Hahella chejuensis KCTC 2396: one gene and its partner. The protein of the gene in region 2 interacts with the protein of the main gene of each other region in a pairwise test. Links are inferred from orthologs where the notes say so. Each region holds a gene or a part of one and is shown on either strand. Other genes may lie near its edges.

The links.
Region 1: the proteins of ung (region 2) and HCH_RS22590 interact in binary tests that used the Escherichia coli proteins (3 or more experiments, as listed by UniProt). The link is inferred for Hahella chejuensis KCTC 2396 from one-to-one orthologs.

The regions. Positions count from the first base shown.
Region 1 is NC_007645.1:5,169,001-5,186,495, reverse strand. The notes cover bases 724-3,572. They hold HCH_RS22590 (type I restriction-modification system subunit M), read left to right. Parts: upstream 724-1,262; coding sequence 1,263-2,882; downstream 2,883-3,572. Other genes in these bases: HCH_RS32670 (restriction endonuclease subunit S), read left to right, coding at 2,879-3,572; HCH_RS22595 (sigma-54 interaction domain-containing protein), read left to right, coding at 724-1,200. Also shown: more of HCH_RS22595, read left to right, coding at 1-723; more of HCH_RS32670, read left to right, coding at 3,573-4,099; HCH_RS22580 (DEAD/DEAH box helicase family protein), read left to right, coding at 4,112-7,669; HCH_RS22575 (ComEC/Rec2 family competence protein), read left to right, coding at 7,844-8,935; HCH_RS22570 (hypothetical protein), read left to right, coding at 8,938-9,573; HCH_RS22565 (hypothetical protein), read left to right, coding at 9,615-12,965; HCH_RS22560 (DEAD/DEAH box helicase), read left to right, coding at 12,966-17,495. UniProt on the Escherichia coli protein: The subtype gamma methyltransferase (M) subunit of a type I restriction enzyme. The M and S subunits together form a methyltransferase (MTase) that methylates A-2 on the top and A-3 on the bottom strand of the sequence 5'-AACN(6)GTGC-3'.
Region 2 is NC_007645.1:1,809,166-1,812,062, reverse strand. It holds ung (uracil-DNA glycosylase), read right to left. Parts: upstream 1,882-2,897; coding sequence 1,120-1,881; downstream 1-1,119. Other genes in the region: lysS (lysine--tRNA ligase), read right to left, coding at 1,924-2,897; HCH_RS08090 (HDOD domain-containing protein), read left to right, coding at 239-1,078; HCH_RS08095 (YgfZ/GcvT domain-containing protein), read left to right, coding at 1-86. UniProt on the Escherichia coli protein: Excises uracil residues from the DNA which can arise as a result of misincorporation of dUMP residues by DNA polymerase or due to deamination of cytosine.

The DNA of each region.
Region 1 (17,495 bases), 3.4 Mb from region 2 along the record:
TCAGAGGGACGGCTGTTATCGATTCTGCTAAGCCCTGGTACTCCGGCCATGCAGGCCGTGTGGATTTTGCTGGGTAAAACCCGCTATCCATGTCGATTCTATCAGTCGTCCAAAGAGCAGGGGGTGCAGGAAGTGGATATCCCCTTTGAGCTATCGGTGGAATACGTTCCGGCTGTGAGGGGGTTGGGAAGTGCGAAAATTAATCAGTTGTCGGAAGCCGCAGCCCCTATTGATGCCGCCTTTGATGATATCATCACTCGCAACCCCCGCATGCTTACACTCAAGGCACAGGCCCAGATTCTGGCCCAGCGGGAAGTGCCCATATTGATCTATGGGGAAACCGGCACCGGCAAAGAGCTGTTCGCACGCGCGATCCATAATGCAAGCGGCAGAGCTGGCAAGCCCTTCATTGCCCTAAATTGTGGGGCTATCCCTCCAGAACTGGTGGATTCCGTCCTGTTTGGCCACTTAAAAGGTGCTTTTACCGGTGCGGTAGCCGATAAGTCCGGCGTATTTCAGCAGGCAGATGGGGGGACTCTGTTTCTAGATGAGTTTGGCGAATTGGAGTCTGCGGTACAAGTACGCCTATTGAGAGTGTTGCAGGAAGGCACCTATCTCCCCGTCGGTGGAACGAAAGAGCAAAAGGTGGATATTCGCTTGATTACCGCCACCCATCGCAACCTTCTGGAGGCCGTTGCCAACGGTACTTTTCGCGAAGACTTGTTCTATCGGGTGGCTGTGGGTGTACTGCACTTGCCTCCATTGCGGGAGAGGGAAGGCGACCTCTCCCTATTGGCTGAAGCTTTGCTGGCCTCTTTCAGAGAACAAGATGTTGGTCTGGAAGATAAAAAACTTTCTGCTGAGGCAAAAAATCTTATTTTTAAGCAACCCTGGCGTGGCAATGTCCGAGAGCTTCAGTCTTCATTGCTGAGGTCTGCACTTTGGTGTCAGGGGGATACCATCAGTGCTGACGATATTCGCCAATCACTATTCCAAATGCCTGAAAAGAACACCGGGCTTCTGGATAGAGATGTGAATAAAGGTGTTGATATACAAGAGTTATGTGATGATTTGATGCGTCACTATATTCCCCTGGCGCTGGAGGCTTCCCAAGGTAAAAAAACCAAGGCGGCTCAGTTGTTGGGCATGAATAATTACCAGACACTCGAAAATAAAATGAAGAAACTAAACATGATCTAGCGTAAATGGCACGCAAATCGCTATCCCTGGAATGTGTAAGAAAAATTATCCAGGAGATGGCAATGAACGAACAAGCTTCCATTATCAAAATAGCATTACGAGTCTACCCACATATGTTAACGGGCAAAATCAAAAATCAAATCGACCAAGTCTGGACCATGTTCTGGACCGGTGGTGTATCCAACCCTATTTCCGTCATCGAGCAGATTTCTTACCTACTGTTTATCCGCAGGCTGGATGAGATTCAGCGCAATGAAGAGCGTAAAGCCCAGGCAACGGGCGAGTCATTGGAAAATCCCATTTTCTCTTCACAGGAAGCTATGCTGCGCTGGAACAACTTCAAAGATAAAGACCCGAACGAAATGTTCGATATTGTGCAGAATAAAGTCTTCCCCAAAATCAAAAATCTGCAAAGCCAGGGCAGCTTCGCCGAGCATATGAAAGATGCGATCTTCATGATCCCATCACCCAAGCTGCTCGATCAGGTCGTGCAAATGCTCGATAACATCGACATGAACGACAAAGACACCAAGGGCGATTTATACGAGTACCTGCTCAGCAAGCTGTCATCTGCTGGAGTGAACGGCCAGTTTCGCACTCCACGCCACATCATCAAAATGATGGTGGAGCTGATGAAGCCACAAATTAACGATACTATCTGTGACCCTGCCGCTGGTACCTGTGGTTTCTTGATGAGTTCAGTGGAATACATTCGTGAACACTATCAGGCCGAACTGACTAAAGCTGACAACCGCAAGCACTTCAATAACGGGCTTTTTACGGCCTATGATTTCGACCGTCATATGTTGCGGATTGGTGCGATGAATATGCTGCTGCACGGCATCGAAAACCCCGCCGTGTACTATCGTGATAGCCTGCAAGACCACAATGACGCCAACATCAGCGAAGCTTACAGTTTGATGCTGGCCAACCCGCCGTTCAAGGGGAGTGTGGATTTCGATATTGTCGCTTCTGATTTGCTGCGAGCTTTAGGTAAAAATCCAGCTGCCAAGAAAGCCAGAGTTAAAGAAGAAGAGGACGAGGATGGGAAGAAGAAAAAGAAAGGCCCAACCGAAAAATCCGAGTTGTTGTTTTTGGCATTGATTCTACGCATGCTCAAAACTGGTGGACGTGCCGCCGTGATCGTACCCGATGGCGTGCTGTTCGGCTCCACTAAAAGCCATAAAAGCATTCGCCAGAAGTTGGTGAAAGAACAAAAGCTACAAGCAGTGATTTCATTACCCTCAGGTGTATTTAAACCCTATGCCGGCGTTAGCACCGCGATTTTAATCTTCACCAAAACCAACTCCGGCGGCACCGACAAGGTCTGGTTCTACGATATGCAGGCCGATGGTTACTCGCTGGACGATAAACGCACCAAGCTGTTTAAAGATGGCGAAGAGCCTTCCCACGAGCAGAGCAATATTGCCGATATTCTCGCTCGTTATGCCTCCATTGAGGAGGAAGACTCCACCGAAGCCCATCGTAAGCGCACAGAGCAGAGTTTTATGGTGCCGCTCAAGGATATCGAAGCCAACGACTATGACCTGAGCCTCAACCGCTACAAAGAAGTGGTGTATGAAGAGGTGGAGTACGACGAGCCCAAAGTAATTTTGCAGCGCATTAAGGACCTGCAAAAGAAAATGGCGGATGGTGTGAAGGAATTGGAGGGGTTGCTGTGAGTTGGGATCGTGTTGGTTTAAGCACCGTTGCAGATGTTTTTAATGGTAAAACTCCATCCAAAGCAGAGCAGCGTGACGAAGGCTTTCCAGTCCTGAAAATTAAAGATGTTGATGAAAATTTCAAATTTAGAGGTGCATTTCAATCGTTTGTAGATGATGAATTCTACGCAAAACATAAGGCAAAAAAGATTCAGCTCCATGACAGCATGATTTTAAATGCGGCTCATAATTCAGATTATGTTGGGTCAAAACAATATTGCGCCGAAGAAGATGTTGTCGACTCTGTGGCAACGGGCGAATGGCTAGTTTGTCGTGCAAAGCAAGGTGTATTGAGTCCAAAATTTCTAAATTTTTGGCTTCGTTCAGAAGCAACTCGGTTTGAAATGAAGGGCTTGGTTAAAGGTATTCATCTTTACCCTAAAGACGTGGCCAGACTTGAAATCCCACTCCCCCCACTAGAAACCCAAAAACAAATCGCCGCCATTCTGGAAAAGGCCGATCAGCTTCGCAAAGACTGCCAGCAAATGGAGCAGGAACTGAATAACCTGGCTCAGTCAGTGTTTATGGATATGTTTGGTGATCCGGTGAGTAATCCGAAGGGGTGGAATAAAGCGAGCCTAAGAAGTATCTCCACAAAATTTAATGATGGTCCATTTGGGTCAAATTTAAAAACGTCCCACTATCGAGATTCTGGTGTGCAAGTAATACGGTTGACAAACATTGGAACAGGCTGGTTTAAAAACGACGATAGAGCATTCGTGTCAGTAGAGCACGCTGAAACACTTGAAAAGTTCCATTGCAAGCCAGGAGACATAGTAATAGCTACATTGGGTGACCCAAATCTTCGAGCATGCATTATCCCGGATGAAGTGCCTTTGGCAATTAATAAAGCGGACTGTGTCCATTGTGTACCTAACACGAAGATCGTTAGGAAAGAATATCTGGTTGAATTTCTTAACTTGCCGTCCACTCTTAGATCAATTGAAAACAAGCTACATGGTCAAACTAGAACAAGAATAAGTTCAGGTCAGTTGGCAGAAGTCGATGTTCTGATTCCGCCGCTTTCAGAACAAGATAAATTCATGAATGCCATTTGGTTGCGTGACAAAGAGCTTAAGCGTTTACAGGACCAAAATGTAGCATTCGAGGACTTGTTCAATTCGTTAATGCAAAAGGCTTTTAATGGCGAGCTCAATATCAAAAACAAGGCAGCCTAACAGGATGTAACCATGGCAAACACTCCCTCCAACTTCGACTTTTTATCCATCTGGCAGGAAGCGGGCGAGATCCAGGAACGGGCCAAAAAAGCCGAAGCCAATGTGTATAGCGATGCGCGGGTCAGTTGCTTTTATGCCCGAAATTGCGTGGAGTTGTTTGTCGAAAAGGTTTTCGATATTGATGAGCGGTTGATTCGCCCCCGCCACGATACCAGTCTAATGAGCCTTATCCACGATCGGGGTTTTAAGCAAAATCTCAAATACAGCCTGTTCCCCAAGCTCAAAGGTATTATCCAAATGGGTAATCAGGCCGTGCATGCCACCGCCCCGGCCCAGCGTGATGCTTTGCAGGCAGTAAAAGAACTACACCATATTCTCTATTGGTTCACCCGCACCTATACGCCAGGCTTGGACCGTAGCACTTTCGGTCCCTTTATGTTTGATGACGCTTTGGTGCCACAAACCGTGGCGATTGATGCCAAGTTAGCGTTAAGCACCGCCAAGCAAATAAAAGAGCTTAAAGAAAAAGTTGAGGCCCAAGACCGTGCCGTGCGGGAAGCAGAGCAAAAGCGCCTGAAAGAAAGTGCTGATCTGCGTGCGGAAAATGAGCATCTAAAACAGCAAGTGGCGCAAGCCATTCAAACGGCAGCTAGAGCTGAAGACAAACACGATTACAAAGAGGCTGAAACTCGTCACTGGTTAATTGATCCTTTACTACGGGAAGCAGGTTGGCTGCTGGATAAGGAGAAAGACCGGGAATACTCTATTAGTGACATGCCCATTTCACCTATTAACCCGCAGGGTCATGGTAAGGTGGATTATGTGCTTTGGGGAGATGACGGAATCGCGTTGGCGGTGGTGGAAGCCAAGCGTACTACCACCAGTCCAGAGCTGGGCCAAACCCAAGCCAGTCTTTATGCAGACTGCCTGGAAAAAGAATGCGGCGTTAGGCCCATTATTTTTTACTCTAACGGCTATGAAACCCGCCTGTGGGATGATGTGAACTATCCCCCGCGCACCGTGCAAGGCTTTTACAGTAAAGACGAATTGGCCCTAATGATTAAGCGCCGCAGCGAGCGCAAAGTTTTTTTTGCGACGGGTGAGCCCAGTGTGGCTGCCATCATCAATAACAAAATCACCAATCGGCATTATCAGAAGTCTGCCATTACAGCCATCCTTGAACACTTTGAAGTGAACCATGCACGTAAAGCGCTGCTGGTGATGGCCACCGGGACAGGTAAGACCCGTACAGTCATCAGCCTTGTGGACTTGCTCACCCAGCACAACTGGGTGAAAAATGTGCTGTTCCTTGCCGACCGTAATGCTTTGCTGACTCAGGCGAAAAAGAACTTTGTGAATCTTTTACCCCGTATCAGCTGCACGTTGCTGGATTCAGGTCTGAAAAAGGGCAGCGTGGATAGCCGCCTGTATTTCTCTACTTATCCCACCATGAAGAATCTGCTCGATCGCCCCGCTGAAACGCGGCCTTTTGGCGTTGGGCATTTTGACTTGATTGTGGTGGATGAAGCGCACCGTTCGGTGTATGCCAAATACCGGCAGATTTTCGAGTATTTCGATGGCTTTCTGGTGGGGCTAACCGCCACGCCCAAAGACGAGGTGGATAAAAATACCTACGATATTTTCGACCTGCAAGATGGCATGCCCACCTACGCCTACGAGGATACGAGTGCCTATGCTGAAAATTTCTTGGTGCCGCCCACCAAAATTTCCGTGGCAACCAAATTTATACGTGAAGGTGTGAAATACAAAGACTTAAGTGAAGCAGAAAAAGCCGAGTGGGAAAGCAAAGAAGAGCTGGCCGAGCGTGAGGAGGTACTGCCTTCAGAGTTGAACAATTTTTTGTTTAATGAGCACACAGCGGAGCTGATGTTCAGCCAACTATTGAGCAAAGATGAACATGGCGGTATTCACGTAGAAGGTGGAGATGTTATTGGTAAAACCATCATCTTTGCGGCCAATAATGATCATGCTGAGTTCTTGCAAAAGATGTTTGATAAGAACTACCCCAAGTGGAAAGGCAAACTCACTCAAGTTGTTACCTACAAAAACCCTTATGCTCAAGCGCTGATTGATGAGTTTTCGGCGGTAGGACCAGATGATAAGCCTTTGCCCTTCGACCCAAAGAACCCAAAAATGCGGATTGCCATATCGGTAGATATGCTCGACACCGGAATAGATGTGCCTGAGGTCGTTAACCTGGTGTTTTTTAAGGTGGTGCAATCCAAGGTGAAATTCACCCAGATGATGGGGCGTGGCACACGGCTGTGTCCTGATTTGTTTGGGCCAGGGGACGACAAAACGACGTTCAAGGTATTCGACTTTTGCCAGAACTTTGAATTCTTTGATGCCAACCCTGAGGGGGTGGTGACCGGCTTGGCCAAGCCCATCAGTCAGCAGGTGTTTGAAAAGCGCATATTGCTGGCAAAACTCGCCGAAAATGCATCTGCCAAAGCGCCAGAGAATGATACCGAAAAGGCCTATCAGGCCGAGTTGAAAACCTTGCGAGGGTACACGCTCGATATGCTGCACCATCAGGTGCAAGGGATGAATCTGGATAACTTCATTGTCCGCCCCAAACGTCAGCAAATAGAACCCTTCCTCAAGCGGGACGCCTGGGAGAATATCGACGACGCCAAACATACCGAGCTTGAGGCTCACCTGGCTCGCTTGCCAACGGAGGCTGAACCTTTTAACGGCGATGAGCAGAACAATAACCTCTCTAATCGCTTCGACAATCAGATTCTGACGATGCAGTTGAGCTTGCTGGAACGTGGTCTGGCGCCGGAACCATTGCGCATTAAAGTAATGGAGTTTGCCCAGCAGCTAGAGGCTAAGACCAGCATTCCTGCCGTTAAACAGCACCTTCAACTTATTCAGGATATTCAAACATTGGAATTCTGGGAACATGTTCAGGTTGTAACGCTCGAGGATGTTCGCCGCAAGCTGAGGAATTTGATGTTCGCGTTGAATGAGAGTGAAAAGAAAGTTGTCTACACGGACTTTGAAGATAGCGTTGTTCAGGTGCGAGATGTAACTGGAATTTATGCTATCGCGCCACTGAAGCTGACCCAATACCGTAAAAAGACCGAACTTTATATCAAAGAACACCAGGATCATCTCACGATCCAAAAACTCAAGCGCAACAAGCCCATTACCCAGAGCGATCTGGACATCTTAGAGGAGCTACTGATCACTGCCAGCGGTGTTGAAGATAGGTGGATATACCGCGAGAAAGTACTGGAGCGGAAGCCACTGGGCACTTTTATCCGTGAATTGGTTGGGTTGGATATGAACGCAGCGAAAGAGGCGTTCAGTGATTTCCTGGATGAGAGTGCGTATAACACCCAGCAGATACAGTTTGTTAACCAGGTCATTAACTACCTGATGAGTAATGGCATTCTGGAGGTGAAGCAAATATTTGAACCCCCATTTACTGATTTGCATGACGAAAGCGCCTATGGTTTTTTTGAGGAGGACAAAGTTGTGGAATTGTTTGGGCGGATAAGGGCAATACGGGCGAATGCTGATGTGGGCGATATGGCCTCATAGAGCGTGGTCTTGCTCTTAGGGACGATAAAAATATTTACCAATACATAAATATTTTTATTGTTTGCGGTCAGTGGTTTAATGATTTTTTTCTAACTATTTGATATTAATTGATTTAAATTTTTGGCATGGAGATTGATATATACCTCGTGACTTCATTTGAAAGAGGAAGCAGTCATGGGTTACGAGGTAGATTTTCTGGGTGTAGGAGATGAGTCCAAGAGCGGTGATGCTATCGCTATTCGGTTTGGAAATCTTCATGGTAGCCGTCAAGAGCAGACGGTTGTGGTCATTGATGGTGGCTTTAAAGACACCGGTACGGCGTTAGTTGAACATATCAAGAACCACTTTGGCACGCACGAGGTGGATATAGTTATCAATACACATCCAGACCAGGATCACATTAACGGCCTGGAAATAGTTTTAAATGAACTGGATGTTAAAGAGCTTTGGATTCATAAACCTTGGGAGCACAACCAAGGGTTAGCTGAAAAATTCAAGGATGGCCGGGTGAGCGACAATAGTATTGGCGAGCGCTTAAAGCAGAACCTCGAAAGAGCTTGGTCGCTGGTTAAATTGGCCGAGGCGAAGGGCATCATTGTGCGAGAACCATTCACAGGCCAATTGGATGCGAGCGGTACGCTAAAGATTCTTGGACCCTCGACTGAATATTATGAGTCCCTGATACCCGATTTTGAGGGAATGCCCGAACAGGCTTCTCTGGCTGATGTTATGGAAGGATTCTTTGATAAAGCTGCAACTGCTATTCGGCGCTTCTTCTCTACTTGGGGAGAAGACCAGATTGACGATGACGGTAAGACTTCTGCCAAAAATAATTCTAGCGCCATTACGCAGTTGATTGTCGATGGCAGGCGGCTGCTATTTACAGGTGATGCCGGGATAGAAGCGCTTGAGCATGCTGCTGATCAAATTGATTTGTGTTTAAGCGGTGCGGAATTGCGGTTCATGCAGATTCCGCATCATGGCAGTAGAAGGAATATCGGAAAAACCGTTTTAAATCGTTTGATCGGATACCCCGTTTCTCAGGGGGAAATTCGCGGCATCACAGCAATAGCATCGACAGCAAAGGCTAGTGAACCCAAACACCCGCGAAAAGCCGTGCTGAACGCCTTTACCCATCGAGGAGTAAAAGCTATAGCAACGCGCGGAAGTGGCATTTGTCATCATTATGAAGCCCCAGGCAGGGAGGGGTGGAGTAGTCTCGAGGCGGAGCCCTATCATTTCGACTACGAAGATGAGGAGGCCTGAAAATGACAAGCATTTCGTTAAAGGCCCAGAACATTGTTCCGCTCTCGTTGCTGGTTGCTGTTCAGTTGTTAGCTGTTTATAGCCTTAATTACCCAGTCCTTGATTTGAACCTGTTGGATTTTCTTAAGGAAACTAGCGGTGTCATGCTGGTTATTGGAGTGCTGGCGGGATGGTTGAGCTATCTGCTTCCGGCAGACCTTAAGAATTCATTAGTCTTTCTCCGCTGGAAAAATGTGCTTCCGGGGCATCGATTTATTCAGTTGTGTGAAGATGACGCCAGGATTGATGTGGAGAAACTCAAGGCAAGAGTACCTAGCTTTGAAGAGCTTCGGTCTGACCATGATGCACAGAATAGCTATTGGTATCGCGAATTTTATCGGCCACTAGCAAACCAGAGCGAGGTTGCATCGGTACACAAGGCATATCTGCTTTATCGGGATGCAGCTGCAGTTTCTCTGATTATGGTTGCACTATTCTCAACAGCGAAGTTGGTGTTAGAGCCGAAATTATCAGATATAGCTTTTTATTCTATCTGGATATTTTGTTGTACGGCTTTGGGTTGTGTTGTAGCTGGAAGCAATGCAGGTCGTAGGCTGGTGACAACTGGTGTAGCAATAAATTTGTGTAAACAACAATAAGGATAACAGTTGGGCTAATGGGAGAGAGGGGCAAAGTCAGCATGAAAAAGTCTGCAACCAACAACGTATTTAGCTCTTATGAGTTAGAAGTGCGTAAAAAGTTAAAAGGGTCCGACACTCCATATCTAGGCCTGATTGACGGTTTGATATCTCAAAACACTCAAAAATTTGTTGAAAATGCGCTTGTTAAGGCTGGTGGTAATCTAAAAAATTTTGAGAAAGGTTTGAATATAGCTCCTGCGCTATTTGTGAGTTATCTAAGTCATTCCCTTCGCAATCATTTAGGCGCGGATACCTCTGCAATTTGGGGTTGTATCAATTTGGCCATGGGGAGGAAGGCGGAAGCAAGCCAAACCAATGAAGAGCGCCGGTGTTTATGGCTAGCGTTTCGAAAGGCATGTAAAAAGCTTGAGCTGCCCGTTTCAAATCGCCTGTTTGGTCCTCGGTATATGGTTGATGCTTATTTGGAGCAGGCTGGAGTTCCAGAGGCAAGCCTACCTGACCTCATGGGCCAATTGGAGCGGTACGCAAGGCGCTATGGCTTGCCTGAGCAAGATGATATCACAGCGCAGCTAACCTGGTATGAGAGTTTCAAGAAGGCGTTAAAGTCATCATTTGGTAAACAGAATGTCAGAGCATTGCTAAATGACAGCCAAGGATATTACTTACGGCGGTACTTGGACGAAGCATACACGAGCGAAGAGACTTCCGAGGATACATTATCTGTCGCCATTTTCCCTCAGTTGATGTTGGATGGTGATGAGATCTATATAAAATTGCCAAAACTTGAGGATGGAGTCGCTTGGGAAATTGAGATGGACGGTAACCGGGAAGTGATCCTGGTTAAAGACAAAGAACAACGATACTACTTGGAAAGCTTGGCGACCAAGAACATCAAGGTGACTTACGAAAGTGGCCCTCCTTTTGAATTTCAGCTATGGCACTCCGATAGAGATAATCAATTTGCTATTTTTGATGCAGACACAGGCGCGCTGGTAGGTAGCCATTGTTTAAGTGAAGATGGAGCCGTATTTTCGCCTGGACAATACATAATGCTGTCCCGATTTGACATCAATGATACTTGGATCACTCTAGATCAGACCTACCAACAAGGCTTTTTCCTTGGCTTCTTTGAGCTCGTGTCTGGAGACAATAGGGGGATCAAGCGTGGGCCGGTTACCTTTCTGATCCATACCCATGACGAGGCAAGCATTTTATTTGAGGGTGACATAGTCGTACCGCACTCAGGGAAAAGCTTTTACTGCTCAGATGGCCTCTGTGTAAACATAAAAATCCCAGGTGAATGGGAACCTCGTGTTAGTAGTTACGAACTGGAACTCTATACAAGTGACGGTGAAGCCTCCCACAGGCACACGCTGAGCATCGAAAATTGCTCAGCATCCGTAAACCTAGATTATTGTAGTTTGGATTGGTGTGCGGGTTTTAAACGCGTTATTGCGGTTGTTCGGAGGCACGGTGAAAAGCGGGTTTTGGCCAGACAAAGTGCATTGGTGTGGTGTGGCCTTAAGCAGTACAACAGTGGATTTAGGCTGGATATTAAAGAGCTGCCTACCGATAATTCAATTGATGTGGACTCTTCCAATAACATCAGAATTGATACAGATTCAAAGTCACTTGTCGTCATCGATCCAGACCTACCCTTTGTCGAAGTATGTTTCAATATAACAAATCGTCAGAAGACAACTATTAAGTTTGCTCTTCCTGGTACCTTTATATACATCAGCGATTTGAAGGATGGGTTTCGACAGGAGCAATTGCTACCATTGGGGAGCACATTATCCTGCAGCTACGATGACACCCGCCGTATAAGGATCTTTTCTACTGATGAATGTCAGGTAAAGCTCGGATCTCATATCCTGCACCACCGTTTTGATAAAAAACGGTGGTTTAAAACAAGTTTGACAGCGCTTTTGGATAAAGTCGATCGTGATCAAAATGCCTTAACATTATGGTGCTCGGGATATCCAACCCTTCTTCTGAAAATAGTATCCCCTCTCTATGTAGAAGATTGGAATATAAAATCTAGCACGAGAAATCTCGAAATATCATTTTGTACACCAGCAGGATTTTCGCAGGTTGATATTCACGCAACCAACTTAATGAGTCGATCAGAGCAGTTTGTCTCTCTTAATGTGCATGATACTTCAACAAGCCAATATGGGCAGTTTGGTGGGATGCTGATACATCAGGATGCAGACACGAAGAATCAGATGATAAGTTTGGATATTGAAAATGTACCTGATGGGCTTTGGCTATTGGAGTTTAGTGGTTCGATCGAAGGTAAATGGGGGCGATTCACCAACCAACGGCATGATCATCTAGGTGCTGGTGTAATAATAGAAAGAGGGCACATCGTTCCATTTACCAACAACTACTTTACATCGCTACAGACTCAGTCCAGCAACGACAAGCAACAGCTTTTTGAACTTACGAACAGGATTCTGAAAAAATGCTTTGAACTGAATTCCTGGCAATCGATGCATTGGATCAAAGATATCTGGGCTTTCTTACTTAATGACCCAGATATCATCAATCCAGATCAATTAAGTCGAGTATTAAGCATTTCACATTACCGGGCGAGAGAAGAGGATTCCCCAAGTTGGGTACCGCAAGTGCATATAGGGGGGTTTAATCCAGATATCTATTGCGGGCCATCAAAAAGCTATAAGCGAATAGACGCACAAAATAGCGTCCGTTTAAAAAGTATGAAAGTGATTGGGGAAGCCGGTAATTCTCTGGTCAACACCCTGAGGACAGAGCTCCTGGATGTAGCTTTAGTAGCAGCCTTTGAAAATCGTGGCGCTATCGTTACAGAGCGAGCTTCCCCGAGGAACCTGTCGATTCAGATTGTGCAAGCAATGCTACCCAGCCTTTTCAGTGAGAGCCAATTTAAATCACTTGTAGCAGGTGATTTGATACCGGCTCTGGGTGATATGTTGGGTGGTCGCCATCTGGCCTACTGTCAATATGAGTTTTTAATGAAATCCAGATCATCGCAAGTGGGCAATGAGTTCAATCGTCCTACCCTCAACAGCTTGTTATTTAGATTTATCCGTGAGCATGAAAATAACGTTCCTGTGCTAATCCCTGAGGACTATTTCGAGTATGAGAACGAACGGAATTTGCTAATAGCCGCATGCAGTTTTAGTTCTCTATTTGCAAAGCAATGTAGGTCTGTCTTTTGGGAAAGTCGTTCCCTGAATGAGTTCTGCGCAGAGTTGACACAATACTTAGTTGATGGCGCCAAGCTAGAGAATATTCTTAGCTACTACCTAGGCGTTTCTGGAAACCTATTTCATTACTTCTTACTGTTGTGGGATGTTTACTTTATTTCTCGCCAGCAAGCCAGCGTAACTATGGAAGGTATTTAAATGAGCGAAGCAAATCCGTTAGTACTCAAGAACAACCTGGAAGAGACGTTGCGTAGATATATTTCCACTACCGTACCAATACATTCCAGATACCCCGAATTATCGAATACATTTTGGGCAGCCTTAAAACAAGAGACCCTAGTTAAGGGCCCATATATTGAATCCGTACCAGACTTTGAAAAAGGCCGTCCGCTAAGGGATTTACTCGTTAAGCATGGAGGCTTTATGCATGATGGGTTGGAGGCCTTGGGGAAAGACATCCTAGATAGGAAATTACACCTCCATCAGGATAAAGCACTAACCAAGTCATGTTCAGAAGGCGAGAACCTCGTAGTCGCAACGGGAACCGGGTCAGGTAAAACTGAAACATTCCTGTATCCAATTGCCGATACCCTGCTAAACGACCCGGAATTCGATGAACCGGGTGTTAGAATCTTACTCGTTTATCCTATGAACGCCCTGGCAAATGATCAGTTGAACTTTCGAATTGCACCACTATTTGGCAAAACTCTTAGAAAACACGGAATCACGTTTGGTCGATTCACCGGACAAACCCGAAAGCATGTCTCACGATCAGAAGTAATTCAGGGAATGCTGGAAAACGTAAAGCTGGATGAGGAGTTTGACGGAAATATACCTGATAATTGGTTGGTCACCCGTGAAGAAATGTTGGAGAACCCTCCGAAGATTTTAGTGACAAACTATGCCATGTTGGAGCATCTATTGTTATTGCCCACAAACGCTCCTTTGTTTAGCGATTGTAAACTTAAAGCAATTGTATTGGATGAGGTTCATACCTATTCCGGAGCGCAAGCGACGGAAGTTGCACTTTTATTGCGGAAGCTTAAGACCAGGCTGGGGCTGGAAACACCTGTTCAGTACTTTGCTACCAGTGCCAGCTTGGGGGACTCACCTGAATCAGAGGGGAATCTGAAAGAGTTTGCCGCTCGCTTGTTTGGTGAGGCTCGACCAGAGATTATTCGGGGCAAGCGTGAGACGCATCGAGATCTACAACGCCAGTCATCAAATAAGTTTAGCCTGGATGCGGATGCTTGGATAAAAGTGGGATTAGGGTTTAAACAATTTCTATATGAGAACAAAGCCAATGACGATCAAAATGGATTTAATTTTGTAGGCTGCCTAGAGGACGCTGGGCTTGATATTACCGATTTAATCCCAAGAGAACTCTTGGATAAGATTGAAAAAGCAGATGGAAATACAGAGCTGGAGCATGCACTGTTTACTGCGTTCGCCAGTAATGACGAAATACAAATGACTGCTGATGTGTTGCAGGGGGGCGTTATCGACTTTGGTGAGCTAGCAGAATCAGTATTTGGACCTTCGAATCTGAATATTGGAAATGCCTTAACCGGTTTGGTCCAAGTGGGAATGTATGCCAAGTCACCCGTCGATAATTTTCCATTGTTACCCTGTAAGCACCATATTATTGCCTCGGCAATCGAAGGCTCCTGCGTAACATTGGCAAGTAATGCAGAAGGGTTTGGTTATCTCGCCTTAAGAGCACACCATCAAACAGATCAGCATATTTATTATCCCTTGCTCACCTGTCGACAGTGTGGGCAGCCCTATATTGAGGGATATCACTACAATTCGAAACTACACAATCGCTACCCAAGCGCGTCTGCTACTGCCCATAGGCGAATTTTTTGGTTAGGGGAACCGAGTTCGAATGCAATTTTTGATGAAGATGACGAAGCAGAGCAATCAGCAGAGCAACAATGGCGGTCGCTGCATATTGATCCGTTAACCGGCAATATTCTGAACGAAGGTGGAGTAAGACTTTTCGAACTCAAAACCGAAGAGGATGAGTTTGACCGCACTCATTATCTCACTCACTGTGCAGCCTGCAATGCCACAGCCTCAGGATCTAATGCTGAGATCATCAGTCGGTTTTACCCTGGTAATGAAGCTCTATCCAGTGTGATAACGCAATGTGTGCTTGAAGCATTGCCACCGCAGTCACTTAACCAGCGACCTGCTGCTGGCAGGAAACTATTAACATTTTCAGATAACCGTCAGGATGCAGCATTCTTTGCACCCTATTTTGAACGAACCGCTAATGATTTCGCTCATAGGTCCGCTATTGTAGAGGCCCTACGAGCGGACAGTGCTCCTGTTCCCTTGGATACTTTGGCAAATAAGGTTAGAGCCTTATGGGATAAGCGTAATTGCTTTGCCTATCCGGATGCTAATGGTGACTTACGAGATTATTTTGATGATGTAAAGGACATCTTGACTGGTAAGTTGGGGGCTGAGTTCTGCACCCCTCCGGGGCGCAGGGTATCTTTGGAGTCTCTGGGGTTAGTAGAAATTTCATATAAAGATGAGAAGTTGGATCGGGTAATTCGTGGTCTGCTGAAAGAGTTCGATGGTATTTCCAAGGAAGATATACGCAGCCTGTGTTTAATTTTTCTTGAGCATATCCGACGTAGTAAGGCGATCACCAATATGCCAAATAACCCAGATATGAACAGTGCTGCGATTTGGGGGGAGCGATATACAGGCATAAAGTTGTTTGAGTATGAGAAGTCTGGTTCAGAGGTCACTCATTCTTGGACGACCCAATTGGGGAGTACTAGGAACAACCGACGTACTTGGTACTTGACCAAGCAGTTAGGCTGGACCAAAGAACGTAGTCAGGCGTTTTTGAAATCAATGTGGATGCTACTAACCAAATCAAAGGTGTTGGTGAGTAGTGGAGCTGGCAAGGCCCTGGATGCTTCTCTGATTCTGCTTTCAGATGGTGGCAAAAAGTCCTTGTTCAAATGCAACTCCTGCGGACTCAGACAGCGCCATGTGGTGAACGGCAAGTGTACATCATTTGGGTGCACAGGAGAGGTTGAGGTCTGCAATCCAAAAGAGTTCAGTTCTGAACGTAACCACTACATTCATTCCTACACTGAAATACAGTCTCAGGTGGTCAGGAGCAGAGAGCACACAGCATCGCTCTCGACAGAACTGAGAGAATTCATTGAATCTGAGTTTTTCGATTCAAAAATAAATGTGCTTAGCTGTACGACCACCATGGAAGTCGGTGTGGATTTGGGAGATCTTGAAGCGGTTGTGAATCTGAATGTGCCACCAGGTATTGCCAATTATCAGCAACGCACCGGGCGGGCCGGACGTCGGGCGCAAGCAGCACCTTTTTGTGTAACGGTTGCCAGAAACTCCAATTATGATCGTGTGGTGTTCGCGAACTTTAGGGAATACCTGGAAAGGTCTCCAGCTGATCCTTCCGTATGTCTATCAAATAAGACAATCTTTCAGCGCCATCAAATCTCCGTATTGCTATCAAGGTTTTTCCAGACCAATGTAGCACAAGATCGGCTGAAGGCACCTGTGCTTGCTGATCTGTTTGGCTCAGCAATCATTGACGGCTTTAGCCAGGAGTTTCGCAAAGTATTGCAGGCTTGGTTGGAAACTGATGATGGTAAAGCTGCCTTGAATGAAGCCAATTCGCTAATAAATACACTACCTAAAAACGAGGCTGGGATCTTAAAGCCTCAATTGCAACGTATCCAAGAAGTATTTGTTGATGAGATGGAGAAATTCGCGTGGCTTTGCGAAACCCGCTGCAGTAGGTACCAACAAAAGATGGAGCAAGCAAGACAGAAAATCGCAGGCGGAGATGATAATGCTAGTAAAGAGTTTTCCCGATGGAAACAGCAGCGAGATAGCTATTTGGGCCAATACTTAGTTTCCAAACTATCTGAAAATGGACTGATTCCTACATACAGCTTTCCGATTCACTCACTTTCATTAGAGGTAACCCAGGCTAGAAGAGAATATAAGCATGAATATATAAAATCGGATATAGAGCTTGTGCGTGATGCTTCATTAGGCATATCCGAGTATGCACCAGGTTCTGACGTCATAGCTAATGGCAGGATCTGGCGCAGTGCTGGTTTGGCTTACTCACCCAGGGCATTTATGCCAACCCGAGTGGTATCAATCTGTTCCGACTGTAATCATGCAAATGTTGCTGAATGCTTCGAGGATCGGCTAACAGAGTGTGAGAATTGCCAGCATGTGTTAAATGACCAACCAATCTCTTTCCTACAACCCAAAGGTTTCGTCACCGCACTAAAGGAATCTCGAGGAAAAGATCCCACTACGTCGCGTAAAAGATCCGTTCCCGCAGATGAAGCAAAGTTAATAGTTGTACCGCCGTTTGAAAGCTACATAGATACTGATCACTCTTTAGTCAAAAAGACGTTTATGTCTGCATACTCAGATTGTGGATTAGATGGGAAGCTATTCGTTCTTAACAGGGGCATGAGAAAGCTCGGTTATTGGCGTTGTAGCTACTGCAACTTTATGACGCCTGCAGATTCATTAGTAAGTCCAAGATCACATGAGGTGCCTCAAACTGGGAAACGGTGCAATAGTACTGCGCGTTTAGAAAGAATCTCTCTGGCTCACGAATACCACACAGATGTGGTGATTTACCGACTTAATCAGCCTGTCCAGATTCCTTTGAGTATTTTAGCAACTGAGGAAGGGGTCGAG
Region 2 (2,897 bases):
TGGAGGAGTCTCCAACTACCGCACTGCAAGTACTTGAGCTTCCCTACGCCATTGAAGAAGTTAGCAACACAAAGAAAAAGCTCTGACATAATCCTACTCCTTAGCGGCGCGTTTCTATGCGCCGCCGGCAAGCATCCCGCCAAAATTCTGCTATAACTTAAATTGGACCTTGAAAGAGGCCGAAGCGCTTCTCAGCGGGCCCGCATCCAATGCAGCCAACCTATTCACGGATATGCAAATGGCAGAATTAGAAGAGAAAATCAAAGCAGACATACTTCAGGCAATAGATTCCGATAAACTGGTGCTGCCCACCCTTCCTGAGGTCGCTCTACAGGTTCGAGAGGTGGCGGAAAGTCCTGACTCCTCCGTTCAGGACCTTGCAAAAGTCATCAGCAATGACACCGCTATGACGGCCCGCATTATACGCGTATGCAACAGCCCGCTATTACGCGGGAGCCGTGAAATATCGAACCTGACAATGGCGATTGGCCGCCTCGGCATGGCATATACCGCAAACCTCGCGACAGGGCTGGCGATGGAGCAAATGTTCCAGGCCACCTCGGAGCAGGTAGACCAACGCATGCGGGAAATCTGGCGCAACAGCACGGAAGTGGCCGGCATTTGCCACGTGCTCGCGCAGCATTACACCAAGTTGAAACCCGACCAAGCGACCCTGGCGGGGCTAGTGCATCAGATTGGCGCCCTCCCCGTATTGACGTACATAGAGCATCACGACATTCATGTCGACAACGAAACCCTCGACAAACTGATCGAAACCCTGCAGCCCACGATTGGAGAGTACATCCTCAAAAAATGGGACTTCCCCGCAGAACTCCAAATCGTGCCCACAGAGTTCAGTAACTTCCATCGGGAAGCGCCCAGCGTCGATTACGCGGACGTGGTGATGGTGGCCAAATTGCAAAGCCTGATAGGCAGCAAGCATCCTTACACAGAGATGGATTGGGGGCAGATATCGGCATTTAACCGACTCGGTCTCGATCCAGAAATAGACATGAACGAAGCAGAGGATTTAAGCGCGGAAATGGAAGCGGCGATGGCGCTACTCTCGCCTTCCTGATTCCCATAAAAACACGGCGGACCTGGGTCCGCCGGTCGGCCTCACTCGACGGAAGCTGGCGTTTTCTTTATCAGTTGCCCTTTCTCATCCAGTCGATCCTTCGGAGGTAGACGCCAGTCGATGGGTTTCTTTTGATGGGCTCGCAGATAATCGTTCGCGCTGGCGAAATGACCACACCCCATAAAACCGCGATGTGCTGATAGAGGCGACGGGTGAACACTCTCCAGCACACAATGACGCTGCCGGTCGATAAAAGCGCCTTTGCGCTGGGCGTAACTGCCCCATAGCAAAAACACCACATTCTCCCGTTCACTGTTAATAAGCTGTATCACCCTGTCAGTGAATTGCTCCCACCCTTTGCCCTGATGCGAGGCGGCCTTACTTTGCTCCACGGTCAGCACACTGTTCAACAACAAAACGCCTTGTTGCGCCCAATAAGCCAGACATCCATGCTCAGGCACGCCTAAACCGAGCTCATTGTTGATTTCCTTAAAGATATTCACCAATGATGGCGGCGGCGCAATACCCGGCAACACGGAAAAGCTAAGTCCATGCGCCTGACCCGGACCGTGATAGGGGTCTTGCCCCAGTATGACTACCGACACATTCTCAAAAGGCGTCGAGTTGAGAGCGTTGAAGCAGTTATCCAGGCTGGGATATATGACCTTGCCCTGCCCATCTTGCGCCCCAAGAAACTGCTCCAATTGCACCATGTAAGGCTTGGAGAACTCTTCTTTCAGGGCGTCCTTCCAGCGGGTGTCTGGGGCCAAAGCCCCAAACAACACCTCTGCGCAGCTTTGCATCTGCAATCTCCTTTTCTCTATCCGTTCAATGCGACAGAACGATCAGTCCGCTAACGGACGCATGTGAGGAAACAATATAACGTCTCGGATTGAGGGCGAATCGGTCAGCAGCATCACTAATCGGTCGATGCCAATTCCCTCACCCGCGGTCGGCGGCATGCCGTGCTCTAATGCAGTTATGTAATCCTCATCGAAGAACATCGCCTCATCATCACCCGCCTCTTTCTCCGCCACTTGCTTACGGAAGCGCTCAGCCTGATCTTCCGGGTCGTTCAACTCCGAGAATCCGTTGGCGATCTCTCTGCCGCCCACGAAAAACTCAAACCGGTCAGTAACGAAAGGATTATCGTCATTGCGACGCGCCAACGGCGACACTTCCGTCGGGTACTCAGTAATAAAGGTCGGCTGCATCAAGCGATGTTCAACTGTCTTTTCAAAGATTTCGATTTGAATCTTGCCCAAGCCCCAGGATGCTTTGAGAGGAATACCCAGACCAGTCGCCACCTTTTTAGCGCCGTCCATATTGTCAATATCTCCCAGCGTGAGCTCGGGGTTGAAGTGTAAAATCGACTCTACGACCGTCATGCGTATGAAAGGTTTACCGAAGTCATAGATGATTTCATCGACTACATCGCCATCCGTATTCTTGGATGTGTTGCGCACTTCCGTTGTCCCTAGCGCTTCCTGAGCCACCCAGCGCAGCATTTCCTCGGTCAGATTCATCAGGTCTTTGTAATCGGCAAACGCCTGGTAGAATTCAATCATGGTGAATTCAGGATTATGACGGGTGGACAAGCCTTCATTGCGGAAGTTGCGGTTAATTTCAAACACCCGCTCAAAACCGCCCACTACCAAACGCTTGAGATAAAGCTCCGGCGCTATACGCAGGAACATCTCAATATCCAGGGCATTGTGATAAGTCACAAAAGGACGCGCCGTGGCGCCGCCAGGAATCACCTGCAGCATCGGCGTCTCCGCCTCAATAAAGTCACGCTTGGTCAGGAAGTAACGTATGC